Regions from separate parts of the Streptomyces sp. GbtcB7 genome, predicted to be linked through region 2. Evidence: riboswitches for the same ligand, from Rfam matches in the RefSeq annotation. Region 2 holds a riboswitch; the other holds the start of a gene.
What was found. A riboswitch is a leader RNA that binds a small molecule or an ion and turns the genes downstream of it on or off. The one in region 2 is predicted to bind glycine.
Positions count from the first base shown of each region.

Region 1: it holds a riboswitch for glycine, as region 2 does, so the genes downstream of both, gcvT (glycine cleavage system aminomethyltransferase GcvT) here and gcvP (aminomethyl-transferring glycine dehydrogenase) in region 2, are expected to answer to the same signal.

Region 1 is NZ_JAGXJM010000014.1:43,754-51,190, forward strand. It holds gene KVT44_RS23235 (L-serine ammonia-lyase) at 1-567, opposite strand, end outside; gene glyA (serine hydroxymethyltransferase) at 725-2,002, opposite strand; gene gcvH (glycine cleavage system protein GcvH) at 2,016-2,393, opposite strand; gene gcvT (glycine cleavage system aminomethyltransferase GcvT) at 2,522-3,640, opposite strand; glycine riboswitch at 3,787-3,887, opposite strand; gene KVT44_RS23255 (AAA family ATPase) at 4,056-4,736, shown strand; gene KVT44_RS23260 (enhanced serine sensitivity protein SseB) at 4,847-5,650, shown strand; gene KVT44_RS23265 (enhanced serine sensitivity protein SseB C-terminal domain-containing protein) at 5,875-6,684, shown strand; gene KVT44_RS23270 (ABC transporter permease) at 7,028-7,437, shown strand, end outside.
Region 2 is NZ_JAGXJM010000007.1:313,706-321,142, reverse strand. It holds gene KVT44_RS14925 (MerR family transcriptional regulator) at 1-63, shown strand, start outside; gene KVT44_RS14920 (bifunctional nuclease family protein) at 150-623, shown strand; gene KVT44_RS14915 (MerR family transcriptional regulator) at 952-1,596, shown strand; gene KVT44_RS14910 (DNA polymerase IV) at 1,640-3,034, shown strand; gene KVT44_RS14905 (PRC-barrel domain-containing protein) at 3,152-3,523, opposite strand; glycine riboswitch at 3,638-3,733, shown strand; gene gcvP (aminomethyl-transferring glycine dehydrogenase) at 3,914-6,799, shown strand; gene KVT44_RS14895 (DUF5999 family protein) at 6,899-7,105, opposite strand.

The sequences.
Region 1 (7,437 bases), on a different contig from region 2:
GCCGGTCTCCTTCGTCAGCCGCAGCAGCTCGTCGCCCGTGCGGAACGGGTACTTGAGCACCGTGTCGTCGAGCTTGATGCGGTCCTCGCCCACCGCGTCCTCGTCGACCACGAAGCCGCCGCCGACCGAGTAGTACGTCTTCTCCAGGACGAGTGCGCCGGAGGCGTCGTACGCGAAGACCGTCATGCCGTTCGCGTGGTACGGCAGGGCCTTGCGGCGGTGCAGGACCAGGTCGTCGGCGAAGGAGAAGGAGATCTCGTGCGTGCCGAGGAGCGAGAGGCGGCCCGAGGACTTGATCTGCTCCACGCGGTCGTCGGCGCCCTCCACGTCCACGGTTCGCGGCGACGCGCCCTCCAGGCCCAGCAGCACCGCCTTCGGGGTGCCGTGGCCATGACCGGTCGCGCCCAGGGAGCCGTACAGCTCGGCCCGGACGGAGACCACCGAGTCCAGCAGCTCCTCGTTGCGCAGCCGGCGGGCGAACATGCGCGCCGCACGCATCGGGCCCACCGTGTGGGAGCTCGACGGGCCTATGCCGATCGAGAACAGGTCGAAGACCGAGATGGCCACGGGGACTCCTCACAACAGGGGTGGTGCATGGGGGCGGGCGCCGCGCACAGCTCCAGTTCCAGTGTGCGCGGCGTCCCGGTGAATCGTACGTTCCGTGCGAATTTCTGTACGAAAGTGAACTTTCGCAGGAACTGGTTCTGTACTACTTCAGGCGGTACTACTTCAGGCCGGGGTACAGCGGGTGCTTGTCGGCCAGGGCGGAGACCCGGGACTTGAGGGACTCCGCGTCGGCCGCCCCGAAGGGAGAGGGTGCCTTCAGTGCCTCGGCGATGATGTCCGCGACCTCGGTGAAGTCCTCGGCCTGGAAGCCGCGGGTGGCGAGCGCGGGCGTGCCGATGCGCAGGCCGGACGTGATCATCGGGGGGCGCGGGTCGTTCGGGATGGCGTTGCGGTTGACCGTGATGCCGACCTCGTGGAGACGGTCCTCGGCCTGCTGACCGTCCAGCTCGGAGTTGCGCAGGTCGACCAGGACCAGGTGCACGTCCGTGCCGCCGGACAGCACGTCCACGCCCACGGCCTTGACGTCGTCCTGGACCAGGCGCTCGGCCAGGATGCGCGCGCCGTCCAGCGTGCGCTGCTGGCGCTCCTTGAAGTCGTCGGAGGCGGCGACCTTGAAGGAGACGGCCTTCGCGGCGATCACGTGCTCCAGCGGACCGCCCTGCTGGCCGGGGAAGACCGCGGAGTTGATCTTCTTCGCCAGCTCGGCGGTGGACAGGATCACGCCACCGCGCGGGCCGCCCAGCGTCTTGTGGGTCGTGGTCGTGACCACGTGGGCGTGCGGCACCGGGTTCGGGTGCAGGCCCGCGGCCACGAGACCCGCGAAGTGCGCCATGTCGACCATCAGGTACGCGCCGACCTCGTCCGCGATCCGACGGAACGCGGCGAAGTCCAGCTGACGCGGGTACGCCGACCAGCCCGCCACGATCAGCTGCGGCCTGGACTCCTTGGCGAGGCGCTCGACCTCGTCCATGTCGACCTGACCGGTCTCGTCGTTCACGTGGTACGCGACCACGTTGTACAGCTTGCCGGAGAAGTTGATCTTCATGCCGTGGGTGAGGTGCCCGCCGTGCGCGAGGTTCAGACCCATGATCGTGTCGCCCGGCTTCAGCAGCGCGAACATCGCCGCCGCGTTGGCCTGGGCGCCCGAGTGGGGCTGCACGTTCGCGTGCTCGGCGCCGAAGAGCGCCTTGACGCGGTCGATGGCGATCTGCTCGACCACGTCGACGTGCTCACAGCCGCCGTAGTAGCGGCGGCCCGGGTAGCCCTCGGCGTACTTGTTGGTCAGGACCGAGCCCTGGGCCTCCATGACCGCGACCGGAGCGAAGTTCTCCGAGGCGATCATCTCCAGGGTGGACTGCTGGCGGTGCAGCTCGGCGTCGACGGCGGCGGCGACGTCCGGGTCCAGCTCGTGCAGGGGCGTGTTCAGAAGCGACATCAGTCAGAAGTCCTTAAGAGCCGGAGAACTCGGTGTACTCGTCGGCGGAGAGCAGGTCGGCCGGCTCGTCCGTGACGCGTACCTTGAACAGCCAGCCGCCCTCGAAGGGGGCGGAGTTCACCAGCGACGGGTCGTCGACCACGTCCTGGTTGGCCTCCACGACCTCGCCGGTGACCGGCGCGTACAGGTCGCTGACCGACTTGGTCGACTCCAGCTCGCCGCAGGTCTCGCCCGCGGTCACCGTGTCACCGACCTCCGGAAGCTGGGCGTAGACGACATCGCCGAGCGCGTTGGCCGCGAACTCGGTGATGCCGACCGTCGAGACGCCGTCCTCGGCGACCGACAGCCACTCGTGCTCCTTGCTGTAGCGCAGCTGCTGGGGGTTGCTCATGGCCTGAATTCTCCTGTACGCGGGGGAGTGCGGATGAACGGGATGACCGAGTGGTCTTGGGATACGAGACGTGACACAGCGGCGTGCGTCACGTGGGCGCGCTGGACGGGGCCCTTTCGGCCCCGAAGCTACTTCTGGCGCTTGTAGAACGGCAGCGCCACGACCTCGTACGGCTCATGGCTGCCCCGGATGTCCACGCCGACCCCGGCCGTGCCGGGCGCGGCGTGGGCGGCGTCGACGTACGCCATCGCGATCGGCTTGCCCAGCGTCGGGGAGGGCGCGCCGGAGGTGACCTCGCCGATCACCTTGCCGTCGGCGACGACCGGGTACCCGGCGCGCGGCACGCGACGGCCCTCGGCGACAAGACCGACGAGTACCCGCGGGGGGTTCTCCTCGGCGCGGGAGGCGGCCTCCTGGAGCGCGGCACGTCCCACGAAGTCCCCCTCCTTCTCGAACTTCACGACCCGCCCGAGCCCCGCGTCGAAGGGGGTGAGCGAGGTGGTCAGCTCGTGCCCGTACAGCGGCATGCCCGCCTCCAGGCGCAGCGTGTCGCGGCAGGAGAGGCCGCAGGGGACGAGCCCGACGGGCGCGCCCGCGTCCGTCAGCGCCTGCCACAGCTTCTCGGCGTCGGACGGGGCCACGAACAGCTCGAAGCCGTCCTCGCCCGTGTAGCCCGTGCGGGCGATCAGCGCCGGGACGCCCGCGACGGTGCCCGGCAGACCGGCGTAGTACTTCAGCCCGTCCAGGTCGGCGTCGGTCAGCGACTTGAGGATGCCGGGGGACTCGGGGCCCTGCACGGCGATCAGCGCGTACGCGTCCCGGTCGTCGCGCACGAGGGCGTCGAAGCCGGCGGCACGCTCGCTCAGCGCGTCCAGCACCACCTGGGCGTTGGAGGCGTTCGCGACGACCATGTACTCGTTCTCGGCCAGCCGGTAGACGATCAGGTCGTCCAGGATGCCGCCGTCCTCCCGGCAGATCATCGTGTAGCGGGCGCGGCCGACGCCGACGGAGGCGATGTTGCCGACCAGCGCGTGGTTGAGCAGGGTGGCGGCCTGCGGCCCGGTGACCGTGATCTCGCCCATGTGCGACAGGTCGAAGAGACCGGCCCGGGTGCGCACGGCGAGATGCTCGTCGCGCTCGGAGCCGTAGCGCAGGGGCATGTCCCAGCCCGCGAAGTCGGTCATCGTCGCGCCGAGCGCGCGATGCAGGGCATCGAGCGCGGTGAGACGGGGTGCGTTACTGCTCATCGGTGGGGCTCCCAAGGCATGACGGCGAGGTCGTTCCTCCCCATCTGTCATCGGAACCTGAGAGGTTCATCACGACCCCGCGAACGGAGGTCCTGACTTGCACCTTGGGTGGAGCCACTGGACAGCGGCCCGCTTTTCAGATGTGCCTCGCCCGCGCGGTAACGGGGCCTGAGAGATTCAAGGGAGGGACTTGCTCCTTCGGCGCCCGGGTACCCGAAGGTTCCCGGAACTCTCCCGCGCGGATTCAAGCGGCCGGTATGCAGTTGGCGGGCACATCATCGCACGCGCCGTCCGATCACGGCAGTCCGCATCTGTAACCGGCCTGTGGCAGTCCGCGTACGGAAACGAGAGACACCGCGCATTACCTTCTCTTTACACTCGACGGGGATGGGACTCCACACCCAAGGGGAGGACGATCACGGTGAACAGGACCACGGCGTACGCCACGACCTCGGGCCTCGCGCTGCCCGAGCAGCCCGGTGCCCCGGCCAGGACCCGGGAGACGTGCGGAGCGCTGCCGACGGCCGTCGTCCGCGACCTCAGAGAGCGCGCGGGACACTCTCCGCACGGTCTGCACTTCGCGGCGGCCGACGTCGTCGTGGTCACCGGGTTGCCGGGCAGCGGCAAGTCGACCCTGATGCGCCGCGCCGTCGAGGGCCCGCGCATCGACTCCCAGGACACCCGGGACCGCTGGGACGAGCGGATCGGCGGCCGGCTGCCGTACGCCCTCTACCGGCCCCTCGTCCGCCTCGCGCACTACGCGGGCCTGCGTCGCGCCCTGCGCTCCGGCGCCGGGCTCGTCGTGCACGACTGCGGTACGCAGGCCTGGGTGCGCCGCTGGCTCGCCCGCGAGGCCCAGCGCCGCGGCGGCACCCTCCACCTGCTGCTGCTCGACGTCACGCCCGGCACGGCGCTGGAGGGCCAGCGCGAGCGCGGCCGGGGCGTCTCGCGGTACGCGTTCGCCCGTCACCGGGGCGCGGTTGCCCGGCTGCTGCGCTCCGTCGAGCGGGGCGACCTGCCGGAGGGCTGCGGCTCGGCGGTGCTCCTCGACCGGGACGCGGCGGACGTACTGCGGCGGATCGGCTTCGGTGGCTGAGAAACGGCCGCGAGTGGCCGAGAGCGGTCGTGAAGTCATACAGGCCCACTAACCTTTCCAGCCAGAACACCAGAACAGTGGTTCACCGCAGGCGGTAGACAGGTAGACAGATGGACATCCCCGACTTCCCGGACTTCTCGGTCCCGGCGTACCCGCAACCCGGCCCCCACCCCCACTCGCACGGCGGCTGGCCGGGCAACGAACTGGAGGAGGTGCTCTCCGCGTCCCTCGGAGTGCCCTCGGCCGGCGGCCGCATCGTCGAGGTCCTCGGCCGCAGCTTCGTCTGGGTGCCGCTGCCCAACGGCGGCGGACCGCACGCGGGATCCCTCGACCTGCCCATCCTGGAGATCGAGGGCCAGGCGTACGTGCCGGTCTTCAGCTCCGAGGAGCAGTTCCGCCAGGTCGCCGGCAGCCATCTGTCGTACACGATCGCGCCCGCGGTCGAGTTCGCCCGCGGGCTGCCTCCGCAGGTCGGTATCGCGATCAACCCGGACGGGACGGTCGGAGTGCCGCTGCCGCCCCTCGCGGTCGCCGAGCTGTGCCGGACCGGGCGCACCCCACTGGACGGGCCCACGAGCGGTGGCCGGGTGAAACTCTACGAGCCCGACTGGCAGGACGACCCGGTGGACTTCTTCGCCGCCGCCTCGGCCGAGTTCGCGGCGACGGGAGTCGTCCTGACCGCCCGCCGCTGTCTGGCCAGCATCGAGGGCGACGACCCGGTCATGTTCGTCGGGGTCGAACTCTCCGTGTGGGAGGGAGACCTCCGCGCCCTCCCCATGGACGCCCTCTCCCGGGCCCTCTCCCGCGTCGCGGTCAAGTGGCCGGTGAACCTCGTCCTCCTCGACGTCGCCCAGGACCCGGTGGCCGACTGGATGCGAGCCCAAGTACGGCCCTTCTATCAGCAGACCCAGTAGAAGCGCGCCGAAAGGGGCGCGAGGCTGTGACCATTGTGCGGCTCCGCCGCGGGGGCGCGCCCAGCCACGATCAACCGGCAGCCTCCAGACCACAAGGGGCCCCGAGCTCTCAACCGCTCCCCCAGCGGAGCGCATTCGCCGCTTAAGCTGGTTTCATGGCTCGGCCGGGGTTCGGCCGAGGTGTTGGTCGACGTCATGATTTCTTCGCGAAGGGGCGGTTGAAGGTGAGCGCGTCGGGCACGGCCGCGGCCGGTCAGGTCGAGCACATGCTGCGCCAGGTGACGCCCGGGCGTTACGACGCCTACGAGGCGCTCCTTCGCGCGCTCGCGACCCCGTCGTCCGGCCAGGTGTGGATGCTGCTCTGGCACGGCCAGGCGGGCTCCCCGGACGCCCAGTACGGGAACATGGAGGTGGAGGGCTTCGGATACGCGCCGTGCGTCACCTCCGCCCAGGAGCTCTCGGCCAGCGGCTGGAACCGGTCGTACGAGGTCGTCGACGGTCTCGACGTGGCCCGCACCCTCTACCCCGACCACTTCGGGCTCTGGCTCAATCCGCACGCCCCCGGCGGCGGGGTCGGCATTCCCTGGCTCGATCTGCGCAGAATCGCGGCGGGTCTGGAGCGCCAGCCCGCCGGTCCGCTGCGACTGTCCGAACCCGGCATCGAGATCCCGCAGTTCTACGCCCTGCTCACGCAGAACGCCCATCGCACCACCGCCGTGCGCTCGCTGCGCCGTGCCTGGGTGCAGCCGGCGCTCGGGGCGCCGTATCTGGCCATCGGACTGGACGTCTACGACACTTCGCCGCCCGCCGTCGACTCGGTGCGGGCGATGATGCAGCAGTCCATCGGCGCGGTTCCGGACGGGCTGCCCGTGTCGACCGTCGCGATGTCGGACGAGTACGACCCGGTGGCGCTGTGGCTGCGCGCCAACGCGCGGCCGTTCTACGACCGCGAGGCCCACGCGGCCCCCGCGGGCCCCGCCCAGGCTCCGATGGCGGGTGGGTACGGCTATCCACCGGCACCCGGCGGATACTGATCCGCCGTCCGCCGAACCGTGAAGGATCGGCACGGGTCCTTCACCGCGGCTCTGCATTTCTTCGCGCGTAGATGGCAAGGGATCGTCCGGTTAATGCCCGTATTAACCTCCGGTGTCCCAAATGCCCCGCGTCCGACCCCCGTTACCCGCCGTCCGGATAACGGAACCCCCCTGACAGCATCACGTTTACGCATCCATTCACCGTCAAGTCTGGCTACAGATCGCCGAGGCGTTGAAGACTCCCGCTCCAGGGGGTTTAGCCCCTGTGTACGACGGACTGATCACGCCGCTACAAGCGGCACGTGTGGGCCGGCTACCGCCGGTTGAGAGGGGTCCCTGCCAGATGACGGCACCATTGCACGAGCCGACCGCGGAAGCGGCCCCGAGTGCGGCCGAAGAAGCGGCGGCTGCCGCCGCCGGCGAGAAGGTCGTGCAGGGACGTTCCCTGGGCCGGATCGCCTGGGAGCGCCTGAAGAGGGACAAGCTCGCCCTGACCGGCGGCATCGTCGTGCTCGTCCTCATCGTGGTCGCCCTGCTGGCGCCAGTGATCACCCACCTGCTCGGTCAGGACCCGGACACCTTCAACGAGAAGCTGATCGACCCTCTGTTCGGCACCCCCACGGGGTCGTTGGGCGGCATCAGCGGTGACCACCTGCTGGGCGTCGAGCCCGTCAACGGCCGCGACATCCTCGCCCGCATCCTCTACGGTGCCCGCGTCTCGCTCCTGGTGGGCTTCCTCTCCGCCGTCGTCGC
Region 2 (7,437 bases):
GGGCTCACGGTGAAGCTGCACGCGGCGCTGGTGCAGACCGCGCTGGGCGTCCGGCTGCCCTGACCCGAAGTGCCCGGTGGGCGTCCGGATCGGCCCCCCGTTCTGTGCCCGACTACCCAAACATCCCGGGCACGGCCTAGGGTTGCTGTGTGAACGAGCTCGATGTCGTAGGTGTCCGGGTCGAAATGCCCTCCAACCAACCGATCGTGCTCCTGCGTGAAGTGGGAGGCGACCGTTACCTCCCCATCTGGATCGGACCGGGGGAGGCGACGGCGATCGCCTTCGCCCAGCAGGGCATGGCCCCCGCGCGACCGCTGACCCACGACCTGTTCAAGGACGTGCTGGAAGCCGTCGGCCAGGAGCTCACCGAGGTGCGCATCACTGATCTGCGCGAGGGGGTCTTCTACGCGGAGCTGGTGTTCGCCAGCGGGGTCGAGGTCAGTGCCCGTCCGTCCGACGCCATAGCGCTGGCGCTGCGTACCGGAACGCCGATCTACGGCAGTGACGGTGTGCTCGACGACGCCGGCATCGCGATCCCGGACGAGCAGGAGGACGAGGTGGAGAAGTTCCGCGAGTTCCTCGACCAGATCTCGCCCGAGGACTTCGGGACCAACAGTCAGTAAGGGGACCGATCAACCGGTGACGGGACCGATCGCCCGCGGGTGGGAGGTCGGACGCCCGGGCTCGGGAGCAAGCTGTGGCGCCCGCCCCCTGGCAAGTCGAAGGATCGGGTAAGCCGCAGGATCGCAGGTCTCCGGGGCGGCAATTGCCCGTGGCCCGTGTGGCGCGCTGCGGCCCGCTCCGAGAGCATTCGGCTAGCCTTTCCCCGCGGTGGGACACGGGAAACCACTCTTAGGGTGATTATCACTCGGCGTGCCGAGTGTGGCGATCGTTGACGCACCCCCGGTGACTGCCTACCGTCGAGAGGGCAGGTCAAGGACGGAGGTCGGCGTGAGAAGCAGCGGCGACGGTACGGCTGGGGGTGCCCCCGGACGAAGTCTGGGGGAGAGCGGCCCGTACCCGCTTCACGGCAGCGCGGCCGATCACGTTCCGCAGCGGCCGACAGCGGTGTCTGGTGAGTCCGGTGAGGGTGGGGCGGCTGCCGAGGAGGTCGGCTACCGCGGTCCTACGGCGTGTGCCGCCGCGGGCATCACCTACCGGCAGCTGGACTACTGGGCCAGGACAGGTCTGGTCGAACCGAGCGTGCGGCCCGCCTATGGGTCGGGGACCCAGCGGCTCTACAGCTTCCGGGATGTCGTCGTCCTGAAGATCGTGAAGCGGTTCCTCGACACGGGAGTGTCGTTGCAGAACATCCGCACCACGGTCCAGCACCTCAGGGAACGCGGCTTCCGGGACCTGGAGCGGATGACGCTGATGAGCGACGGCGCGACCGTCTACGAATGCTCCTCGCCCGACGAGGTCCACGCCCTGTTGCAGGGTGGTCAGGGCGTCTTCGGGATCGCCGTGGGCGTGGTGTGGCGGGACGTCGAGAGCGCGCTCTCGCAGTTGCACGGGGAGCGTGTGGACACGGGCGAGACGCTCGTCGGGCACAACCCGACGGACGAGCTGGCGCGCCGGCGCAATCGGGCCGTCTGAGGTCCGAGAGGCATTGTCAGTGGCGTAGGGCAGCATCGGACATGTGAGAACCGCGCCTACGATCCTGCATCTCGACATGGATGCCTTCTTCGCTTCGGCGGAGCAGGCAGCCAAGCCGAGCCTGCGCGGGAAGGCCGTCGTCGTGGGCGGGCTCGGACCCCGTGGAGTCGTCGCGACCGCTTCGTACGAGGCACGGGTCTTCGGGGTGCACTCGGCGATGCCCATGGCCCAGGCACGGCGGCTGGCGCCGAACGCCGCGTATCTCGTGCCCCGCTTCACGCTCTACCGGGAGGTCAGCGAGCAGGTGATGGGGCTGCTGGGGGCGCTGTCGCCGCTGGTGGAGCCGCTGAGCCTGGACGAGGCGTTCGTCGATCTGGAGGCGGGGGCAGCGGCCTGGGACGAGGCTTCCGCGCGGCTGGCCGGGGCGAAGCTGCGCGCGGACATCCGGGCCGTCACGGGGCTGACGGGTTCGGTGGGACTCGCCGCGTCCAAGATGCTCGCCAAGATCGCTTCGGAGCAGGCGAAGCCCGACGGTCTCGTGGTCATAGAACCTGGGACGGAGCGCGCGCTGCTGGGGCCGATGTCGGTGCGGACGCTGCCGGGAGTCGGGCCCGCGACCGGGGACCACCTGCGCCGGGCCGGGATCACCACGGTCGACGAGATCGCCGAGGCGGGCGAGGACGAACTCGTACGGCTGGTGGGGAAGGCACACGGGCACGCGCTGTACGCGATGGCGCTGGCGCACGACGAGCGGCCCGTGGTGGCCGAGCGGGAGACGAAGTCCGTGTCGGTGGAGGACACGTACGACGTGGACATCCACGACCGGATGCGGGTCGGCCTGGAGGTGCAGCGGCTCGCCGACCGATGTGTGCGGCGGTTGCGGGATGCGGGACTGTCCGGGCGGACCATCGTGCTGAAGGTGCGGAGGTACGACTTCTCGACGCTGACCCGGTCCGAGACGCTGCGGGGGCCGACGGACGACCCTGGCGTCGTACGGGAGGCTGCCGCGCGGCTTCTGGAGGCGGTGGACACGACCGGGGGTGTGCGGCTGCTGGGGGTCGGCGTCTCGGGGCTCGCCGACTACACGCAGGAGGACCTGTTCGCCCAGGCCCAGGCTCAGGCGCAAGCGGAGGCGGAGGCCGCCGCGGGGGAGTCGGCGGTGCTGGAGCATCCGGACGAGGAGGGGGCGGAGGAAGCGGCTGCCGAGCAGGCGCCGCCTGCCGAGCGGCGGTGGCCTGCGGGGCATGACGTGCGGCATGTGGAGTACGGGCATGGATGGGTGCAGGGGAGTGGGCTCGGGAGGGTGACCGTGCGGTTCGAGACGCCTTACTCCGAGCCGGGGCGTGTGCGGACGTTTCGTACGGATGATGTTGCGTTGGAGTTGGCTGATCCGTTGCCGTTGGTGAGGGGGCCCGTGTGCGATCGCCGTGGGGGGTGAAGTCGGCTTGGCGCTGCGGGCCGGTACGTGGCTGGTCGCGCCCACGCGGCGGAGCCGCATGATGTCAGCGCCCCGCGCCCCTTTCGGGGCGCGTCAGCTGGGCCACATCTAGAGAAGTCAACCCTCGTCCGTGCCTGCCAGGCGGCCGAAGTCACGGTCCGGGGGTGGGGGTGGGGGTGTCACGTCCAGGCCGTAGTGGTGGTAGAGCTGGAGTTCCTGTTCGGGGGAGAGGTGGCGGCCCACGCCGAAGTCGGGGGCGTCCTTGATCAGGGCGCGGTCGAAGGGGACACGCAGCGTGCCCTCGACGACTTCGCTTGGCTCCAGGGGGACGAAGGCGTCCCTGCTGAACAGGCCCGTCCGTATGGCGGCCCACTCCGGGACGCCGGTCGCGTCGTCGAGATAGACCTCGTCGACCGTGCCGATCTTGGCGCCGTTGCAGTCGAGCGCCTTGCGGCCGATCAGGTTGCGCGGATCGATGTCGGTCTGCACGGTCCCTCCACTCGCTAGCAACTCATCCGTAAGCACTACAAAAGAGCACATTCGGGAAGGTGGCCACTCGAAAGCTCGTGCGTTGTCCTCGCTGGTAGGCTGGCAAGCGGCTGCTGATCCCGTGCGGGAGAGTCCTCCAGACATCATCGGAGGCGCCGAAGGAGCAAATCCTCCCCGGAATCTCTCAGGCACACGTACCGCACGGACGAGGTCACTCTGGAAAGCAGGGCGGGTGTCGAAGGCCTCCGCCCTCACCGACGGTGAAAGCCGGGTCGCAGTGAGCGGGCGGGCCGGTGAAGCTCTCAGGTTGAGATGACAGAGGGGGAGGCCGTCGGGGTACCCGCGCCGTGGTGCCCCTCGAAGGTCGTGTCAGACCAGGAGGCCTCCGCAATGACCGCCCATCGCATTCCGCTCTCCGAGCTCGAACAGGGAATCCCCTTCGAGCAGCGCCACATCGGGCCCGACTCCGAGGCGCGGGCCAAGATGCTCGCGCAGGTCGGGTACGGCTCGCTCGACGAGCTGACGGCCGCCGCGGTGCCGGACGTCATCAAGAACGCCGAGGCGCTGAAGCTGCCGGGCGCGCGCACCGAGGCCGAGGTACTGGCCGAGCTGCGCTCCCTCGCGGACCGCAACCAGGTGCTCGACTCGATGATCGGCCTCGGCTACTACGGCACGTTCACGCCGCCGGTGATCCTGCGCAACGTCATGGAGAACCCGGCCTGGTACACCGCGTACACGCCGTACCAGCCGGAGATCTCCCAGGGGCGGCTCGAAGCGCTGCTGAACTTCCAGACCGTCGTCGCCGAGCTGACCGGGCTGCCCACCTCCGGCGCCTCGCTGCTCGACGAGGGCACCGCCGCCGCCGAGGCGATGGCGCTGTCCCGGCGCATGGGCAAGAACAAGAAGGGCCTCTTCCTGGTCGACGCGGACACCCTGCCGCAGACCGTCGCCGTCATCGAGACCCGCGCGGAGCCGACCGGCGTCGAGGTCGTCGTCGCCGACCTGGGCGAGGGCATCCCGGCCGAGATCGCCGGGCGTGAGATCAACGGCGTACTGATCCAGTACCCGGGCGCCTCCGGTGCCGTACGCGACCTGAAGCCCGTCATCGAGCAGGCGCACGAGCTCGGCGCGGTCGTCACGGTCGCCGCGGACCTGCTCGCCCTCACGCTGCTCGCCTCGCCCGGTGAGCTCGGCGCCGACATCGCGATCGGTACGACCCAGCGCTTCGGCGTGCCGATGGGCTTCGGCGGTCCGCACGCCGGATACATGGCGGTGCGTGAGAAGTTCGCGCGCAGCCTGCCCGGCCGACTGGTGGGCGTCTCCGTGGACGCCGACGGACACAAGGCGTATCGGCTCGCCCTGCAGACGCGGGAGCAGCACATCCGCCGTGAGAAGGCGACCAGCAACATCTGCACGGCGCAGGTGCTGCTCGCGGTGATGGCCGGCATGTACGCCGTCTACCACGGTCCCGAGGGCCTGCGGACCATCGCGCGGCGTACGCACCGGTACGCCACGATCCTCGCCGCGGGCCTGACGGCCGGCGGGGTCGAGGTCGTGCACGGCGCCTACTTCGACACGCTGACCGCGCGGGTGCCGGGCCGGGCCGCCGAGGTCGTGGCGGGCGCGCGCGACGGAGGCGTCAACCTCCACCTCGTCGACGCCGACCACGTGTCGATCGCCTGCGACGAGACCACCGCCCGCAAGCAGGTGGGCGCCGTCTGGACCGCGTTCGGAGTCGACGGTGACATCGAGGCCCTGGACGCCGTCGCCGAGGACACGCTGCCCGCGGCACTGCTGCGCACCGACGACTACCTCACGCACCCGGTCTTCCACCAGTACCGCTCCGAGACCGCGATGCTGCGCTATCTGCGCAAGCTGTCCGACCGCGACTACGCGCTCGACCGCGGCATGATCCCGCTGGGCTCCTGCACGATGAAGCTCAACGCGACCACCGAGATGGAGCCGGTCACCTGGCCCGAGTTCGGCCAGCTGCACCCCTTCGTCCCCGCCGAGCAGGCGCAGGGCTATCTCACCCTCATCCAGGAGCTGGAGGAGCGGCTCGCCGAGGTCACCGGGTACGACAAGGTGTCGCTCCAGCCGAACGCGGGCTCCCAGGGCGAGCTGGCCGGGCTGCTTGCCGTCCGCGGCTACCACCGGGCCAACGGCGATGACCAGCGCACGGTCTGCCTGATCCCGTCCTCCGCGCACGGCACGAACGCCGCGAGTGCCGTGATGGCCGGCATGAAGGTCGTCGTCGTGAAGACCGCCGAGGACGGCGAGATCGACGTCGAGGACCTGCGCGCGAAGATCGAGCAGCACCGCGACGAGCTCTCGGTGCTGATGATCACGTACCCCTCGACGCACGGTGTGTTCGAGGAGCACGTCGCCGACATCTGCGCGCAGGTGCACGAGGCGGGCGGGCAGGTGTACGTCGACGGCGCCAACCTCAACGCGCTGGTGGGCCTCGCCAAGCCGGGCCACTTCGGCGGTGACGTCTCCCACCTGAACCTGCACAAGACGTTCTGCATCCCGCACGGCGGCGGCGGTCCGGGCGTGGGCCCGGTCGGCGTACGCGCGCACCTGGCGCCGTACCTGCCGAACCACCCGCTGCAGCCCGCGGCCGGCCCCGAGACCGGCGTGGGGCCGATCTCCGCCGCTCCCTGGGGCTCGGCGGGCATTCTGCCCATCTCCTGGGCGTACGTCCGTCTCATGGGCGGCGAGGGCCTCAAGCGGGCCACGCAGGTGGCGGTGCTGTCCGCGAACTACATCGCCAAGCGCCTGGAGCCGCACTTCCCGGTGCTCTACACCGGTCCCGGCGGGCTCGTCGCGCACGAGTGCATCATCGATCTGCGTCCGCTGACCAAGGCGACCGGCGTCAGCGTCGACGACATCGCCAAGCGGCTCATCGACTACGGCTTCCACGCGCCGACGATGTCCTTCCCGGTGGCCGGCACGCTGATGATCGAGCCCACCGAGTCCGAGGACCTGATCGAGCTCGACCGGTTCTGCGACGCGATGATCGCCATTCGCGCGGAGATCGACAAGGTCGGCTCGGGCGTCTGGGCGGCCGAGGACAACCCGCTGCGGAACGCGCCGCACACCGCCGCCGCGCTCGGCGGCGAGTGGGAGCACGCGTACACCCGCGAGGAGGCCGTCTTCCCGGCCGGTGTCTCGGCCGCGGACAAGTACTGGCCGCCGGTGCGCCGCATCGACCAGGCGTACGGCGACCGGAACCTGGTCTGTTCCTGCCCGCCGCTGGACGCTTACGAAGAGTAGTCACCCTCGGACACGCGTCGGGGCCGGTTCGGAGATCACGTCTCCGGGCCGGCCCCTCTCCATGTCCGGGCGGCGGTCACCGCCAGCCGGTTGTGCGGCTCAGGCGGCCGTCATCACGTGCTCGCTGCCCTGGGGGCGGTGCGGGGCGATGATCTGGCCGTCGGGCAGGAGCTCACCGGTGTCCTCGAAGAGCAGAACGCCGTTGCACAGCAGGCTCCATCCCTGCTCCGGGTGGTGCGCCACGAGGCGGGCGGACTCCCGGTCGGCTGATTCGGCTGTCGGACACGGTGGCTGGTGCTGGCACATGGATGGGATCTTTCGCTGGGATGAGAGATGAGTGGTGGCTGTGGTGTCTTTCCCGCGGCTTGAAGTGCTCATGGCCGCCCCCCGGTGGCGTGTGTGTGGAACCCAGTGTTGCCCTACGGGCGTCAATCCGCAGGGATTTCGCAGCAGCGCTCCTCACAGGTTGGAGACGCGTCACCCGTGCGGACGGTTCAGTCCAACTCCACGGTCCCTTCGGGGGGTTCGTGGTGGCCGGATGGGGCTAGTCCGGTCGGGGTGGAGGGGGCGTTCTCCCTCGTACGAGCACTGTGGGGCCCGAACGAGCGGACGCGTTCGGGCGGCAACGTGCCCCGCGA